DNA from 4 places in the Herbaspirillum sp. GW821-FHT09A12 genome. Region 3 is predicted to be linked to each of the others. Evidence: predicted binding sites of a transcription regulator. Region 3 holds the regulator's gene; each other region holds the start of a gene.

Region 1 (2,175 bases), on a different contig from region 3:
TCGGAACCGGCCGGTCCGATCAGCGTGACGCCGGCCGGCAGGCCGTCGCGGCGCCAGGTGCCGGGTATCGCCAGCGCCGCCATGTCCATCAGGTTGACGAAGTTGGTGTAGTAGCCCAATTGCGAATTGCGCGCCACCGGATCGGCCTGGACTTCGGCGATGGTGGGGAAGGTAGTGGTGGTGGGCACCAGCAGCAGGTCGCTGCCTTCGAGCAGCGTCTCCGCTTCGCGCCGCAGGTCGGCCAGGCGGTACTGGGCGTTGAAGGCGTCGACGGCGTCGTAGTTGTCGGCCTGGGCGGTGATCTGGCGCACCACCGGATCCATGTCCGCACCGTGCCGGACAAAGAAGTCGCCCAGCGCGGCGCGGCGTTCTCCGACCCAGGGGCCCTGGTACAGCAACTGGGCGGCGTCAGTGAAGGCGTCGAAGGGAATCCTGGCGATTGCCACGCCGGGCATGGCGGCGATTTGCGACAGCGTGCGCTCGTAGGCTTCCTGCGCTGCGGCGTCGCCGCAGAACTCAGGCTGTGCGGGGACGGCGATGCGGTAGCCGCGGCGCTTCACGCCCAGCATCGCCGGCTTGCGCGCATAGGCGTCGGCGGCGTCATAGCCGGCCGCGCTTTGCAGCACGCGCCAGGCGTCGGCGACGTCGTGCGCGAAGATCGAGATGCAGTCCAGCGTGCGGCAGGCGGGGAGCAGGCCCTGCGCGCTGATCAGTCCCTTGGTGGGCTTGAGCCCGACCAGGTGGTTGAAGGCGGCTGGCACGCGGCCCGAGCCGGCGGTGTCGGTGCCCAGCGAGAACAATACCTGGCCCAGCGCCACCGCGACGGCAGAGCCGGAACTGGAGCCGCCGGAGACGTATTCCGGATTGATCGCATTGCGCACCGCGCCATAGGGCGAGCGCACGCCGACCAGGCCAGTGGCGAACTGGTCGAGGTTGGTCTTGCCCACCAGCAGCGCGCCCGCGGCTTGCAGGCGCTGGACCACAGTGGCGCTGGCCGTGGGGACATGGCTGAATTCGGGGCAGGCGCCGGTGGTCGGCATGTCGGCCACGTCGATGTTGTCCTTGACCGCGAAGGGGATGCCGAACAGCGGCATGGCCTCGAACACGGCTTCGCCCTTGATCTGTAGCATCAGGTCCAGCGCGGCGGCTTGCTGCTTCAGTTGCTTGGCGGCGATGCGGCTGATCCACACCTCGTTGCGGTCGGACGCATCGATGCGCGCCAGCAACTCGGCGCACATCCTGCCGGGCGTGGTGGCGCCGCTGCGGTAGGCGGCGAGCAGCGCAGCGATGGTGGGGCGATCGACTGCCGAAGCGGGTTCCTGGCGTAGGTGATGAGTGGCTGGCATGGTTATATTCAATCTTGAATACAAGAATGAATATCTTTAAGCAGGAGGTGTGCCAGCAGATCCGGAAAGGCTATGTTCCGGCTGGAATCAAGCGCTGGCGCCGCTTTGCGGCGTGAATTGCAAGGAGGCAATCAGGCGACGGACGTCGGTTGGCGGTACAAAATGGGGCGGCGTGCGCTGTTTTCGGTCGTGCAAAGGGGTGATGCGCACGACAAACGACGCCGGGGGACGGCTGGCCGGCAATGGCGGGGGGCTTGAGGGCCATCTGCCGCAAGGAAACTGGCGTGCGGACGAGGCCAGGCCGGGAGCCGGTCTATGTTGGTCTATATATAGAGGAAGAAACGCGCTCGCCGTTACATCTCGCCCCAGATCGCATTGAGCACCGTCAAGGCAGCCATTCCCGCCGTCTCGGTGCGCAGTACCCGCGGTCCCATCGATAGCATCAGCGCCCCTTGTGCGCAGGCAAGGTCTTCTTCCTCCGTGCTGAAGCCGCCTTCGGGCCCGACGATCAGCGTTACCGCCTGCGGCGGATGATGGCGCGCCCAACTCGACAGCGGTTGCTCGCCGCGCGGCGACAGCAGGATGCGGCGGTGCAGGTCGCTCTGGGCGATCCAGCGGCGAAATTCGGACAATTCGGCCAGGTGCGGCAGGCGATTGCGGCCGCATTGCTCGACGGCGGACTGCACGATGCCTTGCCAATGCGCCTGCTTTTTTTCGGCCCGCTCGCCCGACAGCCGCACCACGCAACGCTGCGCGGCCAGCGGGACGAGCGCGGTGGCGCCCAGTTCGACGGCTTTTTCCACGATCCAGTCCATCTTGGCGCCTTCCG
Region 2 (2,175 bases), on a different contig from region 3:
CGCGCACCTGCGACAGCATGTCGGTGTCGGTGCCCAACTGGTTGTTGGGATAGATCTGCAAATCGATGCGGCCCTTGGATTGCTCCGCGATCTTGGCGGCCATTTCCTTGGCGCGCGTGTTCATCGGGTGCGACACCGGAAGGTTGTTGGCGTACTTGAAGGTGAATTCGGCGGCATGCGCGGAGGTACCGTACAGGCCGGTCGCGGCGGCGGCCGAGGCAACCGAGGCGGTCTTCAGAAAAGAACGGCGCGTGATCTTGCCAGTGGGGTTTCCCATCTGTTTATCTCCTGTTTGTAGTTTTATATGAACCGGAACCCGGATGCCGACATGCAAACGGTTTCCTTGTTGCCAGCACTGCTTGGCGTCAACAGAGCAATTTGAATGCCAAGCCGCCAATCCTTCCTCGGCAGCGCGGGCGTCTCCTCCCTGTGATCGGCATTGCGCCTGTATTCTCTGCGATAACGGCGCGAAAGGACAAGGGCGGGCGCGCCCTCGGCAACAATTTATTTGATGGGAATTGATGCGACACATGTCGCATTTTTGTCGAACAACTGTCGCATCGCGGACAGTTGTTCCATGCGATTTCCGCTACATTTTCTTTGCGCATCGCAGCAAATTCACCGGCTGCGCAGTCGTGCTATCTTGGTTCGGCCGGCCCGCGCGCAGGCCAACCCGCCATCCGGGCCGAAGCCCACAAGGCCCTCGAATAACAGTCCGGATGTGTGGCATCGATTTTGCATATTGCGTCCACATCAACCGTACCGACCACGTCTTACAAGGACAAATAAAATGACTGCTTCTGCATCCGCACCCTGCATTACCGGCTGGCATCATTCCCAATTCGGCAAGCTCGACGGCATCGATCCCGAAGTGCTGATCGGCCAGGTCGCCAAGGCCGCCATCGAGCACGCCGGCCTGCAACCGGAAGATATCGATTCCGTCCACGTCGGCACCTTCAATGCCGGCTTCCTGTACCAGGACTTCCCTGCCTCGCTGGTCTTCAACAGCCTGCCGCAACTGCGCTTCAAGCCGGCCGTGCGGCTGGAGAACGCCTGCGCCACCGGCTCGGCGGCGATCCACTCGGGCCTGCAATCGATCAAGGCCGGCGAGTCCAAGCACGTGCTGGTGATCGGCTTCGAGAAAATGACCGAACTGGCCACGGCACAGGTGGGCGAGGTGCTGCTCAAGGCTTGCTACGCCAAGGAAGAGGCCGGCATCCCCGGCGGTTTCGCCGGCGTGTTCGGCAAGATCGCGCAGAGCTACTTCGACCGCTTCGGCGACCAGTCCGACGCGCTGGCCGCGATCGCCGCCAAGAACCACAAGAACGGCATGTCCAATCCTTACGCCCACATGCGCAAGGATTTCGGTTTCGACTTCTGCCGCAACGTGTCGGAGAAGAACCCGTTCGTGGCCGGCCCGTTGAAGCGCACCGACTGCTCGCTCATCTCCGACGGCGCCGCCGCCATGGTGATCAGCGCGGCCGATGCCGCCAAGACTATGCCGCGCGCGGTGCAGTTCCGCGCCGCGGTGCACGTCAACGACTACCTGCCGCTGTCGCGCCGCGACGCCACCCGCTTCGAAGCGGCCGAGCTGGCCTGGAAGCAGGCGCTGGGCAATGCGCGCCTGTCGCTGAACGACCTGTCGCTGGTGGAAACGCATGACTGCTTCACCGTGGCCGAACTGCTGGAATACGAAGCGATGGGCCTGGCGCCGCACGGCCAAGGCGCGCGCGTGATCCTCGACGGCGTCACCGCCAAGGACGGCAAGCTGCCGGTCAACCCTTCCGGCGGCCTGAAATCCAAGGGCCACCCGGTCGGCGCCACCGGCGTGTCGATGCACGTGATGGCGGCCATGCAGGCCGCGCACGACGCCGGCGACATGCAGATCGCCAACGCCCGATACGCCGGCGTATTCAACATGGGCGGCGCGGCAGTGGCCAACTACGTCAGCATCCTGGAACGCATCCACTGACCCGTTTCCTTCCGTACTTCCCTGCCGCTTGCATCCGCAGGCGGCAGGCAGCATCCGCAAGAGCGCAGCAGCGAACTAAAAAAAGCAACGCCAATTTCAATTAGAACGAGTGAGACGATGTTAAAGAAAGTCATGAACCTGGGCCGCCTGCTATCGGACGTGGCGCGCCGCTTTCCCGACCAGCCCGGCCTGATCCTGAGCCG
Region 3 (2,175 bases):
ACTGGAGGTTCGTGCATCTCATCCATACGCCTGGAGAGAGTACAGCGTTTGTGTCTGAGGGCATGAATGCTTGCCTGAACACAGCGACGGCTGCAAGTACTACAGAAAAACCGAGGAAAAACTCAGAGGGATTTGCGGAGATTGACTGGTGGAATCTTCAGCACTTCGCGGTATTTTGCGACAGTCCGTCGCGCGACCACCATGCCTTGTTCTGCCAGCATATCCGCAATCTTGCTGTCGGATAATGGGGTCTGCGGGTTTTCGGCTCCTATCAGTTGTTTGATCAGTGCCCGTATCGCGGTGGAGGAGGCTTCACCTCCGGTTTCGGTCGCGACATGGCTACCGAAGAAGTATTTCAACTCGAACATGCCGTGTGGCGTGAGCATGTATTTCTGAGTTGTCACACGCGAGATAGTGCTCTCGTGTAGACCCAGTGTATCAGCAATTTCGCGCAGCACAAGGGGGCGCATGGCAACTGCGCCATGTGAAAAGAAGTTTCTTTGACGTTCGACAATAGCTTGTGCAACTCGCAAAATCGTATCGAAGCGCTGGCGCATATTCTTGATCAGCCACTTCGCTTCCTGCAGCTGCGATGTGAGTGAAACTTCGCCTTTGGATTGCTTGAGCGCACTCGCATACATCGCGTTCACGCGCAGCTTGGGCATCACGTCATGGTTGAGCGTGACCTGCCAGCCGTTCTTTGTTTGTTTGACAATCACGTCCGGCACCACATAGTCGGAGGCGTCGCGGGCGAATTCGGCGCCCGGGTGCGGCCGGCATTGGCGGATGACGGCCTGGGCTTCGCGCAGGTCTTCGTCGTCGCAGTCGAGCGCCTTCTTGATCTTGTTGAAGTCGCGCTGGGCGAACAGCGGCAGGTAATCCTCGACGATCTTCAGCGCCAGCTTGCGCGTGACGAAAGGCACGCCGGGCAGCCGGCGGATCTGCAGCGCCAGGCATTCGCTGGGACTGCGCGCGCCGACGCCGGCCGGGTCAAGGCTTTGCAGCAGCTTGAGCGCGATCGACAGCTCTTCAAGATCGATTCCCAGCTCTTCGGGCAGGTGCGACAGGATATCTTCCAGCGGCTCGTCCAGGTAGCCGTTGTCGTCCAGCGTATCGGCCAGCAGCTCCAGCAGCGCGCGGTCGCGCAGCGTGCGGGCGGTGACGCGGATCTGTTCCACCAGGTGTTCGCGCAGCGTGGTCTGGTGCGCTTCCAGTTGCGGCCGCGCATCCTCATCGTCGGATGATTTGCCGTTGCGCGCGACATCGTCGAAACTCCATTCGGATTCGCCGCTGACGCTGCCCTCAGGCGTGTTGTCCTGGTAGTCGAGGCTGGATTCGCCGTCGCTTGCGGGCGCGGGGGCCTCGGCGCCGCTTTCGCCGGCGCTGTCGGCCACGCCGCTGGAGGGCGAGGCGGAGAGGGCGCCGTCGGCCAGCAGCCGCACCGAATTGTCGAGCGCGTCGTCAAGCCGCTCGAGCAGCGGGTTGTCGGACAGGATCTGTTCCAGTTCCTGATGCAGTTCCAGGGTAGACAATTGCAGCAGCCTGATCGACTGCTGCAATTGCGGCGTCAATGCAAGGTGCTGCGATGTGCGTAACTGGAGGGACTGTTTCATCTGGCTTTCAGGCGCCGCGTGGCCGGCTTGTTACGTGCTGCTTTGTCGTGCGTTGCATGTCGTGCGCTGCGCTGGCGTGGCCTGGCGCAGGGCGCTCACATGCGGAAATGTTCGCCCAGGTAGACGCGCCGCACCGATTCGTTGGCGATGATGTCGTCCGGGCTGCCGCTGGCCAGCACCGTTCCCTGGTTGATGATGTAGGCGCGGTCGCAGATGCCCAGCGTCTCGCGCACGTTGTGGTCGGTGATCAGCACGCCGATGCCGCGTTCCTTGAGGAAGCGCACGATGCGCTGGATCTCGATCACGGCGATCGGGTCGATGCCGGCGAACGGCTCGTCCAGCAGCACGAAGCGCGGATCGGTCGCCAGCGCGCGCGCGATTTCGACGCGGCGCCGTTCGCCGCCCGACAGCGAGAGCGCCTGGCTGTCGCGCAGCTTCTCGATCTGCAGTTCATGCAGCAGGTTGTTGAGGCGGCCTTCGATTTCGTCGCGCGAGAGCGGCTTGCCGTTTTCCTGGCGCAGCTCGAGCACGGCGCGGATATTGTCTTCCACCGTCAGCTTGC
Region 4 (2,175 bases), on a different contig from region 3:
TTTCATGCTCATTCGAATTCCCCTTTGTTTTACAGAGCGTCTTTGCCGGTTTCGCCGGTACGGATGCGGATCACATCCAGCAAATCCTGCACGAAGATCTTGCCGTCGCCGATCTTGCCGGTGCGGGCGGCCGTCTCGATGGCCTCCAGCGCGCGTTCGACGATGGCATCGTCCACTGCCGCTTCGATCTTGGTCTTGGGCAGGAAATCGACCACATACTCGGCGCCCCGGTACAGCTCGGTATGGCCTTTCTGACGGCCGAAGCCCTTGACTTCGGTCACGGTGATGCCCTGCACCCCGATCGCGGAGAGGGCTTCACGCACCTCGTCCAGCTTGAAGGGTTTGATGATCGCTGTGATCAGTTTCATACGCACCTCTTGTTAGAAAGTTTTGCTGAGGGAAAAGACGACACCGTTCTTGCCAACGTTTTTGCGGCCGTCCGACTCCGGGGTAGTCGCAAAGCCATCCGTCATGTCGGTACCGACGTAAGCCACACCCAAGGTGATGCCAGCCAGATCGTCGAACGTCTTGGACAGGCCGACCTTCCAGTCGGTGTAACTGGCCTGGCTCGGGTTGCCACGCACATTCTGATGGCCGACGTGCAGGCCCAGCATGATGCCGTAGAAGGTTTCAATGTTGGCGCCCAGATCATAGTATTGGCTGTACTTGCTGTTGACCGCGCCAAACAGGTTGGTCAGCGACTGCGAATACTTGAAGTAGCCAGGGCCGTAGCCGACCTGGCCGTACAGTTCGAAGGTGTTGGCGTTCTTCACGCCGCTGTTTGCCAGGGTATTACCCGGATAGTAGTAGTACAGGCCACCAACGTCATAGGTGAAACCGCCGCCGATATCACCGCGCTTGCCGCCGTAGATATCCCATTCGACATTACCCTTGGTATCGGTGCCGCTCAATGCGCCGGCATCCTTGATCCACTTGATGTTGGTCAGCCATGTGCCGGCATACAGGCCGGTCGGGTTATGCGTGTAGTCTGCGCCGACTTGCAATGCCGGATCGAAGCGCGTCTGGGTCAGGCCGCGATAGCGGTAATCGCTCACCACGGCGGCGTTGAAGCTGAATTCGTTGTCTGGCTTGGCGTCTTCCGCGCGGGCCACGGTAGTAACAAACGATGCTGCGATGGCTGTTGCAAGAATCAGTTTCTTCATGACTTCCCTCTGGTTTGTTGTTGAACAATAAAAGTCGTTTCTTGTGTTTTGCCCAGACCATGTAGCAGGAGCCGTGCCAAGTCCTTTCGGCACGGTGAACTCGGCTTTTCCAGAGAAAGAAGGCATTCCTCCCGATTTTTTTGTGGATACAGACCAAAATAGTGCGTGAATAGGATAAAAGCACGGTGTTGGTGCGATATTGGTTTCTTTTTTACAAATTTATTCAATATCGGCAAACACTTTTTTGGTGCGTAGTGGCTGACAGGCCATTGGGATCACCAAGTCGGATCACTTTTCCCTTCAGAATGCTTTCAGCGTCCTGCCAGGCATGCGCCCGCGATGACGCTTGTCCGCGCATGCAACGCCGAAGGTTTATGCATGCGCGGGAAACGGCTAAACTTGACGCCACAGCAACCCGCCAAGGAGATCCGACATGGACAAGCCCCAATTCTTTGAAGACCTGCAATCCAAACTCAACAAGGCGATCGAAAGCTCTCCGGCCAAGGACCTCGAAAAGAACGTCAAGGCCATGCTGAGCCAGGGTTTTGCCAAACTGGACCTGGTCACGCGCGAGGAGTTCGACGTCCAGGCCCAGGTGCTGGCCAAGACCCGCGCCCGCCTGGAAGCGCTGGAAGCGCGTGTTGCCGAGCTTGAAGCCCAGCAAAAACAAACCCCATGACCCTGACGACAGCCCATCCCCCTGCCTCCTCGCCCGCCGCCATTCACGCCAAGGACTGCCCAGGCTCGCCGCGATGAGCCTGGCCGTGCTCCGCAGCCGCGCCCTGGCCGGCATGCGCGCCTCGCCGGTCACGGTCGAGGTGCACCTGGCCAATGGATTGCCCTCCTTCACCATCGTCGGCCTGCCCGAGGCTGAAGTAAAGGAAGCCAAGGATCGCGTACGCGCCGCGCTGCAAAACGCGCGCTTCGAGTTCCCGGCCCGCCGCATCACCGTCAACCTGGCTCCGGCCGACCTGCCCAAGGAATCCGGCCGTTTCGACCTGCCCATCGCGCT

The links. The regulator sigma-54, encoded in region 3, starts transcription at its own class of promoters, with help from an activator protein. The targets are predictions, from matches to a motif close to TGGCANGNAANCTGCTTT.
Region 1: a site for sigma-54 is predicted at 1,384-1,401, ahead of atzF (allophanate hydrolase). Genes of this name have one in related genera too.
Region 2: a site for sigma-54 is predicted at 725-742, ahead of AC07N6_RS22270 (acetyl-CoA acetyltransferase). Genes of this name have one in related genera too.
Region 4: a site for sigma-54 is predicted at 1,225-1,242, ahead of AC07N6_RS14710 (TorF family putative porin). Genes of this name have one in related genera too.

What each region holds. Positions count from the first base shown of each region.
Region 1 is NZ_JBWKPR010000005.1:128,179-130,353, forward strand. It holds gene atzF (allophanate hydrolase) at 1-1,346, opposite strand, end outside; gene AC07N6_RS14205 (16S rRNA (uracil(1498)-N(3))-methyltransferase) at 1,700-2,175, opposite strand, start outside.
Region 2 is NZ_JBWKPR010000015.1:80,709-82,883, reverse strand. It holds gene AC07N6_RS22275 (TRAP transporter substrate-binding protein) at 1-277, opposite strand, end outside; gene AC07N6_RS22270 (acetyl-CoA acetyltransferase) at 791-1,972, shown strand; gene AC07N6_RS22265 (acyl-CoA synthetase) at 2,072-2,175, shown strand, end outside.
Region 3 is NZ_JBWKPR010000007.1:167,198-169,372, forward strand. It holds gene AC07N6_RS16495 (RNA polymerase factor sigma-54) at 123-1,613, opposite strand; gene lptB (LPS export ABC transporter ATP-binding protein) at 1,709-2,175, opposite strand, start outside.
Region 4 is NZ_JBWKPR010000006.1:11,507-13,681, forward strand. It holds gene amt (ammonium transporter) at 1-12, opposite strand, end outside; gene AC07N6_RS14705 (P-II family nitrogen regulator) at 30-368, opposite strand; gene AC07N6_RS14710 (TorF family putative porin) at 381-1,163, opposite strand; gene AC07N6_RS14715 (accessory factor UbiK family protein) at 1,597-1,842, shown strand; gene AC07N6_RS14720 (YifB family Mg chelatase-like AAA ATPase) at 1,916-2,175, shown strand, end outside.